Regions from separate parts of the Pseudomonas weihenstephanensis genome, predicted to be linked through region 1. Evidence: predicted binding sites of a transcription regulator. Region 1 holds the regulator's gene; each other region holds the start of a gene.
The links. Region 1 encodes FliA, which starts transcription of late flagellar genes. Its sites were predicted from a motif close to CTAAAGTTTNNNNNNNNNNNGCCGNTAA; they were not measured.
Positions count from the first base shown of each region.

Region 2: GYN01_RS05005 (flagellar protein MotY) is a predicted target of FliA. The motif match lies at 1,493-1,520, and genes of this name have one in related genera.
Region 3: GYN01_RS01720 (methyl-accepting chemotaxis protein) is a predicted target of FliA. The motif match lies at 1,767-1,794, and genes of this name have one in related genera.

Region 1 covers NZ_JAAEBV010000009.1:57,769-62,303, forward strand. Annotated here, with positions in the region: gene GYN01_RS21195 (protein phosphatase CheZ) at 1-496, opposite strand, end outside; gene GYN01_RS21200 (chemotaxis response regulator CheY) at 518-892, opposite strand; gene fliA (RNA polymerase sigma factor FliA) at 1,097-1,837, opposite strand; gene fleN (flagellar synthesis regulator FleN) at 1,834-2,667, opposite strand; gene flhF (flagellar biosynthesis GTPase FlhF) at 2,788-4,101, opposite strand; gene flhA (flagellar biosynthesis protein FlhA) at 4,112-4,535, opposite strand, start outside.
Region 2 covers NZ_JAAEBV010000001.1:1,109,916-1,114,450, forward strand. Annotated here, with positions in the region: gene GYN01_RS05000 (argininosuccinate synthase) at 1-396, opposite strand, end outside; gene GYN01_RS05005 (flagellar protein MotY) at 525-1,430, opposite strand; gene pyrC (dihydroorotase) at 1,586-2,632, shown strand; gene rnt (ribonuclease T) at 2,629-3,300, shown strand; gene GYN01_RS05020 (peroxiredoxin) at 3,378-3,980, opposite strand; gene GYN01_RS05025 (bacterioferritin-associated ferredoxin) at 4,256-4,474, shown strand.
Region 3 covers NZ_JAAEBV010000001.1:391,188-395,722, forward strand. Annotated here, with positions in the region: gene acnA (aconitate hydratase AcnA) at 1-803, shown strand, start outside; gene GYN01_RS01715 (CPBP family intramembrane glutamic endopeptidase) at 919-1,710, shown strand; gene GYN01_RS01720 (methyl-accepting chemotaxis protein) at 1,824-3,389, shown strand; gene GYN01_RS01725 (alpha/beta family hydrolase) at 3,722-4,408, opposite strand; gene ccoN (cytochrome-c oxidase, cbb3-type subunit I) at 4,482-4,535, shown strand, end outside.

The DNA.
Region 1 (4,535 bases):
GGTTGGCGGCGACCCTATGGCTTTCTTCTTCGCTGCGCGTCAGAAAACCGTCAACCCGACGGGCCAGCTCACGAAACTCCTCAGCACCGATTTCGCGACGCATAAAGCGCCCCCAATCTGCGCTCAGGGCTTTGGCTTCTGCCCCCAGGCCATTGACCAGTGGCGTACTGTTTTCCACCAGGTCCATGGTGCGGTTGGCCGCAGCTTCCGTTAAGCGCACAACATACGACAAACGTTCGGTCGCATCCGTGATCTGCGACACTTCTTCGGCTTGTGGCATGTGCGGGTCGATATGGAAATTGACAATCGCACTGTGCAACTCACGCGTCAGCTTGCCGACTTCTCGATACAAGCCACGATCGCGGGTCTGGTTCAATTCGTGAATCAGTTGCACCGCATCGCCAAACTGACCTTTTTCAAGGCTGTCGACCAACTCGCGGGCATGTTTTTTCAGGGTCAATTCAAAATCGCCCTGTGTAGATTCTTTATGCTCCATAGCGCCCCCGTGACGACCCCATTAGTGGCCGATACGCTCAAAGATCTTTTCGATCTTCTCTTTGAGAGCCAACGCCGTGAACGGCTTAACGACGTAGCCGTTAACCCCCGCCTGGGCGGCTTCGATGATTTGCTCGCGCTTGGCTTCTGCGGTCACCATCAACACAGGCAGGCTTCTAAGCTTTTCGTCCGCGCGCACGTGGCGCAACAGGTCGATGCCAGTCATGCCCGGCATGTTCCAGTCAGTGACCAGAAAGTCGATGCTGCCGGTGTTCAGGATCGGAATCGCCGTGATGCCGTCATCGGCTTCCACGGTGTTAGTGAACCCTAAGTCACGCAGCAGGTTTTTAATGATCCGCCGCATCGTTGAAAAATCATCAACGATGAGGATTTTCATATTCTTGTCCAATTCGACCTCCAAGCAGTCTTAAAACGCGCTCAGCACCTGAACGCGCCATTCAATCAATTCGGTTTGTGTTACACGCCATGAACCTGTAGGAGCGAGCGTGCGCGCGATAAAAACGATGCGGTGTATCCCTCAACACCCATCGCCCGCATCACGCGCACGCTCGCTCCTACAGTAATTAAGCTGCTACAGAAATCAGCGCGCTCGCCACTCGGCCAGTCGCCCGCGTAACCGCGCGGCGCACTGGCTGTGCAACTGACTGACGCGCGACTCACTGACGCCCAGCACCTCACCGATTTCCTTGAGGTTGAGCTCTTCGTCGTAGTACAGCGCCAACACCAATCGCTCACGTTCGGGCAAGTTCGCAATCGCCTCGGCCAACGCGGCCTGAAAGCGCTCGTCTTCCAGGTCTCGCGATGGCTCAAGGTGCGCACTGGCGCCGTCCTCGTGCAGCCCTTCATGCTCGCCATCCTGTAACAGGTCGTCAAAGCTGAAGAGCCGGCTGCCCAAGGTGTCATTCAAAATGGCGTAATAATCATCCAGGCTTAAATTGAGTTCGGCCGCAACTTCGTGATCTTTAGCGTCACAACCGGTTTTTGCTTCAATTGCCCGAATGGCGTCGCTGACCATACGTGTGTTGCGGTGCACCGAGCGGGGAGCCCAGTCGCCTTTTCGCACTTCATCCAGCATCGCGCCACGGATACGAATACCCGCGTAGGTTTCGAAACTCGCCCCTTTGCTCGCATCGTATTTGGTCGAGACTTCAAGCAGGCCGATCATCCCGGCCTGGATCAAGTCTTCTACCTGCACGCTGGCGGGCAATCGCGCCAGCAGGTGATACGCGATGCGTTTAACCAAAGGCGCGTAACGTTCGATCAGCTCATATTGGCTGTCACGCGACGACTTGCTGTACATGCGATAGCCGCTGGCTGTCATTGGGCCGTTCCCGCACTGGTTTGCTGCACCAGGCGCTCAACAAAGAACTCCAGGTGCCCACGTGGATTAGCTGGCAAAGGCCAGGTGTCAACTTTTTGTGCAATGGCCTTGAACGCCAGTGCGCATTTTGAACGCGGGAAGGCTTCGTAAACGGCACGCTGTTTTTGCACCGCTTTGCGCACGCATTCGTCGTACGGCACAGCGCCTACGTATTGCAGGGCGACGTCCAAAAAGCGGTCCGTGACTTTGGTCAATTTGGCGAACAGGTTGCGCCCCTCTTGCGGGCTTTGGGCCATGTTGGCCAGCACCCGGAAACGGTTCATGCCGTAATCACGGTTCAGCAGTTTGATCAGCGCGTAGGCGTCGGTGATCGAGGTGGGTTCGTCGCACACCACCAGCAGCACTTCCTGGGCGGCGCGCACAAAACTCACCACCGATTCGCCGATACCCGCGGCCGTGTCGATCACCAGCACATCAAGGTTGTCGCCAATTTCGCTGAACGCCTGAATCAGGCCCGCGTGTTGCGCCGCGCTCAGGTGAACCATGCTTTGAGTGCCCGAGGCCGCTGGCACGATTCGAATCCCGCCAGGGCCTTGCAGCAATACTTCGCGCAGCTCACACCGCCCCTCGACCACATCGGCCAGGGTGTATTTGGGCGTCAGGCCCAACAGAACGTCGACGTTCGCCAACCCCAGGTCAGCGTCCAGCAACATCACGCGCCTGCCCAACTCGGCAAGCGCCAGCGACAAGTTGACTGAAACGTTAGTTTTACCGACGCCACCCTTGCCGCCGGTCACTGCGATCACCTGTACGGGATGCATGCTGCCCATGATCTTTCTTTACCTTGTCTTACTTAGACGCGGCTACATACGCTGGCTGCGGGTTCCTCAACGGGAACAGGACTGTGCAGACCATCAATGTAGGTACATTGCAACGTAATCGTCACTACCTCAGCCAACCCGTTTGGAGGGGCTGTGGTAGATATCAGCGAACATATCGGCCATGGCCTCTTCGCTGGGTTCTTCCTGCATTTGTACACTGACCGCACGGCTCACCAATTGGTGACGACGCGGCAGATGGAGGTCATCGGGAATACGCGGACCGTCCGTGAGATAGGCCACTGGCAGCTCGTGACTGATGGCCAGACTCAATACTTCGCCAAGGCTTGCGGTTTCATCCAGTTTGGTCAGGATGCAACCGGCAAGCCCGCAACGTTTATAGCTGTGGTAAGCCGCCGTCAGCACTTGTTTCTGACTGGTGGTGGCCAAGACCAGGTAATTTTTGGCTTTGATGCCGCGCCCAGCCAGGCTTTCAAGTTGCAGGCGCAGGGCCGGATCGCTGGCTTGCAGGCCCGCCGTGTCAACCAGTACTACGCGTTTGCGCAACAGTGGCTCAAGGGTTTGGCCCAATGACTGACCCGGCGCTACATGCGTGACCGGCACATTGAGGATGCGGCCCAGGGTTTTGAGTTGCTCCTGAGCACCAATGCGAAAGCTGTCCATGCTCACCAGCGCAATGTTCTGCGCGCCGTACTTGAGCACGTAACGCGCGGCCAACTTGGCCAGCGTGGTGGTTTTACCCATGCCCGCCGGGCCGACCATCGCAATCACGCCGCCCTCTTCGAGCGGCTCGATTTCCGGGGTTGCGATCATGCGGGCCAGGTACGCCAACAACATGCGCCACGCCTGGCGCGGCTCTTCGATCTCGGCGACTTGCTCCAGCAAATCGCGCGACAGCGGACCCGACAAGCCAATGCGCTGCAAACGACGCCACAGGTTGGCTTGCGCCGGTTTGCTGCCTTGCAGCTGGTTCCATGCCAACGAGCCCAACTGCACTTCCAGCAGTTCGCGCAAACCATTGAGCTCAAAGCGCATGGTGTCGAAGGCACGCTGGTCCATGCTCGGCGCGGCGGGCGCAGCCGGACGTGGCGGTTCATCAAAGGTTGGCTCGATCAACGGCTCGGCGGCGGTCAGCGGCAACCCGGCAAACAACTGCCGGCTCACGTCAGTCTCGCCTTCACCGCGCAGGCTCAGTTCAGCCTGGGCCGAAACGATCCGCGACTGGGTCTTGCGCAGCTCTTCTTCAAGCTCAACGTTAGGCACACGCGGTGCCAGCGCGGACAACTTGTAGTCCAGCGCGGCGGTCAACTCAACACCACCGGCAATGCGGCGGTTACCAATAATGGCGGCATCAGCCCCCAGCTCATCACGAACCAGTTTCATGGCCTGACGCATATCGGCGGCGAAAAAACGCTTCACTTGCATAAACCAAACCTCAGCCGTTCGGGCCTACTGTCGCAACGATGGTGACTTGCTTGTTGTCAGGGATTTCCTGGTACGCCAGCACATGCAGGTTGGGCACGGCCAGGCGGCCGAACCGCGAAAGCATCGCGCGTATCGGACCGGCGACCAACAGGATCACCGGGTTGCCTTGCATCTCTTGGCGTTGGGCGGCATCGATCAAGGAACGCTGCAACTTTTCAGCCATGCTTGGCTCCAGCAGAACGCCCTCTTCCTGACCTTGTCCTGCCTTTTGCAGACTATTGAGCAATATCTGTTCCAACCTTGGCTCCAGCGTGATAACTGGCAGCTCAGACTCAACGCCTACAATGCTTTGGACGATGGCGCGGGACAAACCAACCCGCACGGCGGCCACCAAAGCGGCGGTATCTTGACTCTTGTGCGCATTGTTCGCGACG
Region 2 (4,535 bases), on a different contig from region 1:
GCCAAGCTCAAAACGAACCTGGTCGTTACCTTTGCCTGTAGCGCCGTGAGAAATGGCATCAGCGCCCGTTTCGTTGGCGATTTCAATCAAGCGCTTGGCAATCAGCGGGCGAGCAATAGATGTGCCCAGCAGGTATTCGCCTTCGTAAACAGTATTGGCGCGGAACATAGGGAACACGAAGTCTCGAACGAACTCTTCGCGCAGGTCATCAATGTAGATTTCCTTGACGCCCATGGCTTGCGCCTTGGCACGTGCAGGCTCGACCTCTTCACCCTGCCCCAGGTCAGCGGTAAAGGTTACGACTTCACAGTTATAAGTATCCTGCAGCCACTTCAGGATCACCGAAGTGTCCAGGCCGCCCGAATAAGCCAGAACGACCTTGTTTACGTCCGCCATGCCATCACTCCACGGGTTGTTCGAAAAGCCGAACAGTCTACCGCTCAAGTGTATGAATTTACAGAGGCGCGACAGCTTAAGACGACAAAGCGACAGTTACTTTCATTTGCGCGACGAACCTGGCGCATTCAAGAGACGTTTGCAGGATTGATAACGCTTGCCGCCGGAGCCGTTTTTTCAGGTGGAGGGGTACGATCGAGTCGCACACTGACTCGACGATTTTTCGCACGATTTGCCGCACTGGAATTGCGCACCAAAGGATACTGCTCGCCGTGGAAACGCAAGGTGATCTGCGACTCTTGCAGGCCGTTCTCCTTGAAATACTCCATCACGGCCAGCGCCCTGCGCCTGGACAAATCACGATTGGTCAAACGGTTCCCGCTATTGTCGGAATGGCCATCCAGCGTGACATGATTCACCGAGGGATCTGCCTTCATGTATTGCACCATGACTTGCAGATTGATCCGCGCCTGAGCGTCCAGCTCAATACCTCCCCCCGGGAAGCCAATCTGAGATTGGCGTACCTGTTCAAAGTTTTTCGGCAGCAGCTTGGCAGTGCATGCCTCGTAATCACCATAAGCCTGACGGAACTTGACCGGTAACAAGCGAACCTCCGAGAGCCCACCTGACGAGGAGTAATGCCTGACCAACGGACTGCGACCTTCCAGCAACCCTCTGACCAGACTGCCTGCCTGGGCCTGAGAGCTGTTAAACAGCACGTGGCCGCGGCTTATGCGCACCGCCCCCAAATTAATATCACCGCGCCCTGGCTGCCAGGGTGCAGCCGCAGCCAGCAGCGTCGCAGACCCTTCACCCATCATCGAGTTGTAGGCATTCAAACGGAAAACCGCTTGCTCACCCGCACGACGTACAAAGGCGCCGGAGCCGAAATCAGTGATGGGCTGAATCAGACGACACTCGAACTTGTCACCTTCTACCTTCCACTCGATATTCTCCAGACGCGTCTGGAAAGTCAGGGCCATGGCAGGCAGGCTGGCAAACATACTGAGTAGGGCTAGATAACGCTGGCGCACGGGAGGCTCCACAGGCTTGTACGGCAAAAAAACAGCAAACAGATTTACGGCATTCTCAAGAGATATCGGTTAAGCGCCACAAAACTTGATAGCGAGTGCCTGAGAGAGTGTTTTCCGGTAGCATTCGCCTCAGTTTGACCCGCCTGGAATCCCCAATGTCCGACCGCCTGACCCTGCTGCGTCCCGACGACTGGCACATACATCTTCGCGATGGCGCCATGTTGCCTCACACTGTCGCGGATGTTGCGCGCACTTTTGGCCGCGCCATCATCATGCCCAACCTGGTACCTCCGGTGCGTAATGCAACCGAAGCAGATGCCTATCGCCAGCGTATTTTAGCTGCGCGCCCTGACGGTAGCCGCTTCGAACCGTTGATGGTCCTTTACCTCACCGATCGCACACAGCCTGAAGATATTCGTTCGGCCAAGGCTTGCGGTTTCGTTCACGCTGCCAAGCTTTATCCTGCTGGCGCCACAACCAACTCCGACTCTGGCGTCACCAGCATCGATGCCATTTTCCCGGTGCTTGAAGCCATGGCCGAAGTCGGCATGCCATTGCTGATCCACGGCGAAGTGACACGCAGCGATGTGGATGTATTCGATCGCGAAAAAATCTTCATCGACGAGCACATGCGCCGCGTTGTGGATCGCTTTCCTACGCTGAAAGTTGTGTTTGAGCACATAACCACTGCTGATGCCGTGCAGTTCGTCAACGAGGCCTCGGCCAACGTCGGCGCAACCATCACCGCTCACCACCTGCTCTACAACCGCAACCATATGTTGGTGGGGGGCATTCGCCCGCACTTCTATTGCTTGCCTATTCTCAAGCGCAACACCCATCAGGAAGCGCTGTTGGATGCGGCAACCAGTGGCAGCGAAAAGTTTTTCCTGGGTACCGATTCGGCCCCGCATGCCCAACACGCAAAAGAAGCGGCGTGCGGCTGTGCTGGCTGCTATACCGCATACGCGGCCATTGAGCTGTATGCCGAAGCCTTTGAACAGCGCAATGCGCTGCCCAAACTGGAGGCATTTGCCAGCTTGAACGGCCCGCGCTTCTACGGTTTGCCGCCGAGCGCCGAACACATCACCCTGGTTCGCCAGGAGTGGACCGCCCCAAGCAGCCTGCCCTTCGGCGAGCTGACCGTAATCCCGCTGCGCGCCGGTGAAAAACTGCGCTGGCGCCTGCTGGAGGAACAGCTGTGAGTGACGAACATTTTGATGACGAGCACGAAGGCGGTCATAGCGGCCCTCGCCACCCAATGGCCGAACGCTTTCGCGGTTACCTGCCGGTTGTGATTGATGTTGAAACCGGTGGCTTCAATTGCGCGACCGATGCATTGCTGGAAATTGCCGCTGTAACCATCGGCATGGACGAAAAAGGCTTCGTGTTCCCCGAGCACACCTATTTCCACCGTGTTGAGCCGTTCGAAGGTGCCAACATCGAAGCCGCTGCGCTGGAGTTCACCGGCATCAAGCTTGATCACCCACTGCGAATGGCCGTTAGCGAAGAAACCGCGCTGAATGACATCTTCCGTGGCGTACGCAAAGCCTTGAAAGCCAACGGCTGCAAGCGCGCCATTCTGGTAGGCCATAACAGCAGTTTCGATTTGGGCTTCCTGAACGCTGCTGCCGCGCGCCTGGACATGAAACGTAATCCGTTTCATCCCTTCTCAAGCTTTGACACTGCAACACTGGCTGGCTTGGCCTATGGTCAAACCGTTTTGGCCAAGGCGTGTCAGGCCGCTGATATCGACTTCGACGGGCGCGAAGCACACTCGGCACGTTACGACACCGAAAAAACAGCTGAGCTGTTCTGTGGCATCGTCAACAGCTGGAAACAAATGGGCGGTTGGAAAGACTTCAACGACTGATTCAGTCGCCTGAACTTTCTTGTCAGCATAAAAAAACCGGACACTGAGTCCGGTTTTTTTATGCCTGAAACGGAGGCTTATAGCTTGTCAGCGTTCTCGGTCAGGTAAGCAGCAACACCCGCAGTCGAAGCGGTCATGCCTTTGTCGCCTTTTTTCCAGTTGGCAGGGCACACTTCGCCGTGCTCTTCGTGGAACTGCAATGCATCAACCAGACGCAGCAACTCGTCCATATTACGGCCCAGTGGCAGGTCGTTAACGATCTGCGAGCGAACAACGCCCTTGTCATCGATGAGGAAAGCACCACGGAAAGCAACACCACCTTCGGACTCAACGTCGTAGGCTTTGCAGATTTCGTGCTTCATGTCCGCAGCCATGGTGTATTGCACCTGACCGATACCGCCGTTGTTAACTGGGGTATTGCGCCACGCATTGTGTGTGAAATGGGAGTCGATAGAGACTGCAACCACTTCAACATTGCGTGCTTTGAACTCAGGAATGCGGTGATCCAGGGCAATCAGCTCCGATGGGCACACAAAGGTGAAGTCCAACGGGTAGAAGAACACCAGGCCGTATTTGCCTTTGATCGCGGTGGACAGCGTGAAGCTGTCAACGATTTCGCCATTGCCCAGAACAGCGGCTACGGTGAAGTCAGGGGCTTGTTTGCCTACGAGTACGCTCATGGATATCTCCTGATGTGCAGCGTGAAGAACGGGAACTGGCTAACCTTCGTTGAAAGGCGTTATTACCGCCAGCGCTCGCGTGAAAAGATCGCGCATCATACACCGCTCGTCGGAACCGGCCTTACCCCTTTTTCATGGCAAGTGCAGATCATCGCAGCACCGTTCGTCAGCCACGCTAAATCGAGGTCCAATCGAGACCTAAGTTGCTTTGACAATCATTCTCGTTAACATTAAGATCCATCGCATTGAATCCCAACCAGTGATGGTTCTTATTTATGTACGTTTGCCTTTGCACTGGCGTCACCGATGGAAAAATCCGCGATGCGATCTACGACGGTTGCTGCAGCTACCGTGAAGTTCGCGAAGCGACGGGTGTTGCCAGCCAATGCGGCAAATGTGCATGCCTGGCCAAACAAGTGGTTCGTGAAACCTTGACGTCCCTACAAGCCAGCCAGGGCGTTATGAGTTATCCCGCAGATTTTTCAGCTGCCTGAATAAGCTATTTTCAAAGAACCGGACGAATGTCCGGTTTTTTTATGCTCTGAATTCAAGTGC
Region 3 (4,535 bases), on a different contig from region 1:
CGGCCACTTACGTGTGGCAGGCGGACTCGACCTACATTCAGCACCCGCCGTTCTTCGATGACATCAGCGGACCCTTGCCGGTGATCAAGGACGTTGAAGGTGCTCGGGTGCTGGCATTGCTCGGCGATTCGGTGACCACTGACCACATCTCCCCGGCCGGCAATATCAAGGCCGACAGCCCCGCCGGGCATTACCTGCGCGAAAAAGGCGTCGAACCCCGAGACTTCAACTCTTACGGTTCGCGCCGTGGCAACCATGAAGTGATGATGCGCGGCACCTTTGCCAACATCCGCATTCGTAACGAAATGCTTGGCGGTGAAGAAGGCGGCAACACGATTTATATCCCGACCGGCGAAAAGCTGTCGATCTATGATGCGGCCATGCGCTATCAGGCCTCGGGCACGCCGCTGGTGGTGATTGCCGGTCAGGAATATGGCACCGGCTCCAGCCGCGACTGGGCCGCCAAAGGCACCAACCTGCTGGGCGTCAAAGCCGTGATTGCCGAAAGTTTTGAACGTATTCACCGCTCCAATCTGGTGGGCATGGGCGTGTTGCCCTTGCAGTTCAAGCTTGATCAAAATCGCAAAAGCCTGAACCTGACCGGCAAGGAAACCCTGGACATTCTGGGCCTGAGCGGCGCCGAGTTGCAGCCGCGCATGAACCTGACGCTGGTGATTACCCGTGAAAACGGCAACAAAGAGCAGGTTGAGGTGTTGTGCCGCATCGACACCCTCAATGAGGTGGAGTACTTCAAGGCCGGAGGCATTTTGCACTATGTGCTGCGTCAATTAATTGCTTCCTGAAAACCGGAAGGCACTTACGACGTTTTTTGATAAATCCGTCTCAGCGTGATCGTTATAATTGCGCGCCCCGAACATGTGTCGGGGCGTCTTTTTTTCGACCACTCAAAGGATTTTCATGATTGCTCTGCCATGGCCTTATCTGGCACTTCTGACGCTGGGATACGGGTTTGCCTTGAGCTACGGCCAATGGGGTCTGCAAGCTGCGGGCGCAGGCTCATTACTGATCATTAGCGGGCTTGCAGCACTGCAAACCCGGCACCGTTACCTGCGTTATGCAGGGCACGGGCTGTTCGTATTGGTAGCGCTGGCCCTGGCCATGCACTGGCTGCCGGGGTTCCATAATGGCCGCGCCATCGCCCCTCAACGGCTGACCCCTGATGCCGTACCGTTCTCGATGTACCTCAACCTCGACAAACCCCTAATCGGCTTTTGGCTGCTGCTGGTGTGCCCGTGGATTGCCACGCGCCTCAACTGGCGTGCCTCCCTCGGCGCAACCCTGATGGGGCTTGCACTGGCAGTCACCGGCGCACTGGGCGCTGCGCTGTTACTGGGCATGATCAACTGGGCGCCAAAATGGCCGCCTCAAGGCTGGCTGTGGTTATTGAATAACCTGCTGCTGGTCACGCTGGTCGAAGAGGTGTTGTTTCGTGGCTATATACAAGGCGGCCTGAGTCGCTGGCTCAAACAGGTGCCTTATGGGCAAGCACTGGCGCTCTTGATCGCCAGCGCACTATTTGGCCTGGCACATATTGCCGCAGGCTGGCAGTGGATGCTGTTGGCGGGAATCGCGGGTGTCGGCTATGGTTTGGCCTACCGTTTTGGGGGGCTCGGTGCGGCGATCGCCACCCATTTGGGGCTCAACGTGCTGCACTTTGTTTTTTTCACCTACCCGATGCTGATGCCATAGGCGTCAACCGGCCCTCGTAGTGGCGCTATGACAGCGCCCCGCGACTGAAATATTAATTAAACAATTCCCCCCATGGGCCGACACCCTGTCAAAGCCTTGCGGATTGAAACGACATGCGTAATAACCAGCCCATCACTCAACGCGAACGCACATTCCCCGCTCAACAACGGTTGATTTCAACGACCGATGCCAAAGGCGTCATTACCTATTGCAACGACGCCTTTGTCGAGATCAGCGGGTTTTCGCGTGAAGAGCTGATGCGCGCTCCGCACAACCTTGTGCGCCATCCCGACGTGCCGCCTGCGGTCTTCGACCACATGTGGACCACCCTGAAAAAGGGTTTGCCGTGGATGGGCATCGTCAAAAACCGCTGCAAGACGGGCGACCACTACTGGGTTAACGCCTACGTAACGCCGGTGTTCGACGGCGAACGCGTGGTGGGCTACGAGTCGGTACGCGTCAAACCGACCGCCGAACAAGTGCGTCGGGCCGAAGCCCTGTACTCGCGAATCAATCGTGGCAAAGCGGCCATCCCGCAGCGCGACAAGTGGCTGCCGGTCTTGCAAGACTGGCTGCCGTTTATTCTGGTTAGCCAGTTGAGCTTCATGATCGGCGCCCTGCTCACCTCCAGTTGGGGTTTTGCCCTGGCCGCCGTGTTGTCGATTCCGCTGGGCCTGCTGGGCCTGACCTGGCAGCAGCGCGGTATCAAGCGCTTGCTGCGTTTGGCCGAGCAAACCACGTCTGACCCGCTGATCGCGCAGATGTACACCGACAGCCGTGGCCCGCAAGCGCGTCTGGAAATGTCCATTCTGAGCCAGGAAGCGCGCCTCAAAACCTGCCTGACACGCCTGCAAGACACCGCCGAGCACTTGAGCGACCAGGCTCGTCAATCTGACGCGCTGGCGCACCAAAGCTCCACCGGGCTTGAACGTCAACGTATGGAAACCGAGCAAGTGGCCACGGCCGTCAACCAAATGGCGGCGACCACGCAAGAAGTCGCCAGCCACGTACAACGCACCGCTGACGCCACCCAGGAAGCCAATCGCCTGACCCGCCGCGGCCGTGACATTGCCGGTGAAACCCGCGAAGCCATCGAGCGCTTGTCGGTGGTGGTCGGTGAGACCGGTGCCACGGTGACGCAACTGGCCAAAGACAGTGACGAAATCGGCGGCGTCGTCGATGTGATCAAAGGCATTGCCGACCAGACCAACCTGCTGGCGCTGAACGCCGCCATCGAAGCCGCCCGGGCGGGTGAGATGGGCCGTGGCTTTGCGGTGGTCGCCGATGAAGTCCGCCAACTGGCGCAACGCACCAGCACCTCGACCGGGCAAATTCACAGCCTGATCGCCAAGCTGCAACAGACCGCCGCCAGCGCCGTGCAAACCATGGACGCCGGGCACCGTCAGGCTGAAGAAGGCGTGGCGCGGGTACTGGAAGCTGACGAGGCGTTAGTGGGCATTAGCGAAGCCGTGGCCAACATCACCGACATGACCACGCAAATCGCGGCCGCGACCGAAGAACAAAGTTCGGTCGCCGAAGAGATCAGCCGCAACATCAGCACCATTGCTGACCTGGCTGACCAAACCTCCGATCAGGCCCAACGCTCGGCACAACTGAGTGAAGAACTGACCCAGACCGTCAATGTGCAGTATTCGTTGGTGGAGCGGTTTAACCGCTGATCCTGAGACCGCTCGTCAGGCACTGCGCAGGCGTCGGTTTTACGATTGCTGCGCAACCGAACGCAGCCTCGCATGACTCGTCAACGACTACACGTTTTGCGTTCACAGCGCTCGAGCGCCTGCGCATGATTTATCGCTCTTGTAGCCGCTGCCGCAGGCTGCGCTCGGCGGCGTAGCCGTCGCAAGCCCTTCACCCCCGAGTGTCAGACACTGCGCAGTGGTCGGTTTTACGATTGCTGCGCAACCGGACGCAGCCTCGCACTATTCGTCAGCGACTACAGGTTTTGCGTTCACATCGTTCGAGCGCCTACGCATGATTTATTGCTGTTGTATCAAATATGGCTGCGCAACCAGCTCGCAATATGATCCGCAGCCGCATCCAGGTGCTGCTCATGGGTGAAGCCCGAGGCCTTGAGCGGCTTGAGGTCGTGATCGCCCGCCACCAACCACATCACGTCAATGCGCGGTGACAGTGTGTAAGCCTCCACGGCTTCACGGTTGCCCAACGCATCCCGTTCACCCTGCACGATCAACGTCGGGGTGTTTATATCGGCCAGATGCGCCACACGAGGCTTCTCGGGTTTACCCACGGCATAGAACGGATAGCCCAAACACACCAAGCCATCTGCGTGTAGCGCATCCGCCAGCAAACTGGCCATGCGCCCACCCATGGATTTGCCGCCAATGGCCAATGGCCCAGCGACATGCCGTCGCACCTCTTCATACACCTCGCTCCAGCACTCAAGCAGTTTGACCTGCTGATTGGGAGGCCTTTTGCCACCATCAAGCCTGCGCTGAGCCATGTACGGGAACTCGAAGCGCAGGACGCTGACCCCGCGAGCAGCAAGGCGTTCAGCCATTTCGCTCATCCACACGCTGTCCATCGGCGCGCCTGCGCCATGCGCCAGGATCAAGGTCGCAGCAGGGGTGATGGGTGCGCAGTTCCACAGCCAACCTCGCTGCTGCACGCGCTGCGCCCATTGATCCTTGTCAATACCGACATCACCCGCTACGCCCATGCTTGCCTCGCTTTTAGTCTGCTTATAACTCCAGGCGCGCGTTTGTACGCGCCTGATCCGTGGATGGGGAACCATGAACACTTCTACAAGTACCGCCTACAACTACAAGGTGGTCCGCCAATTTGCC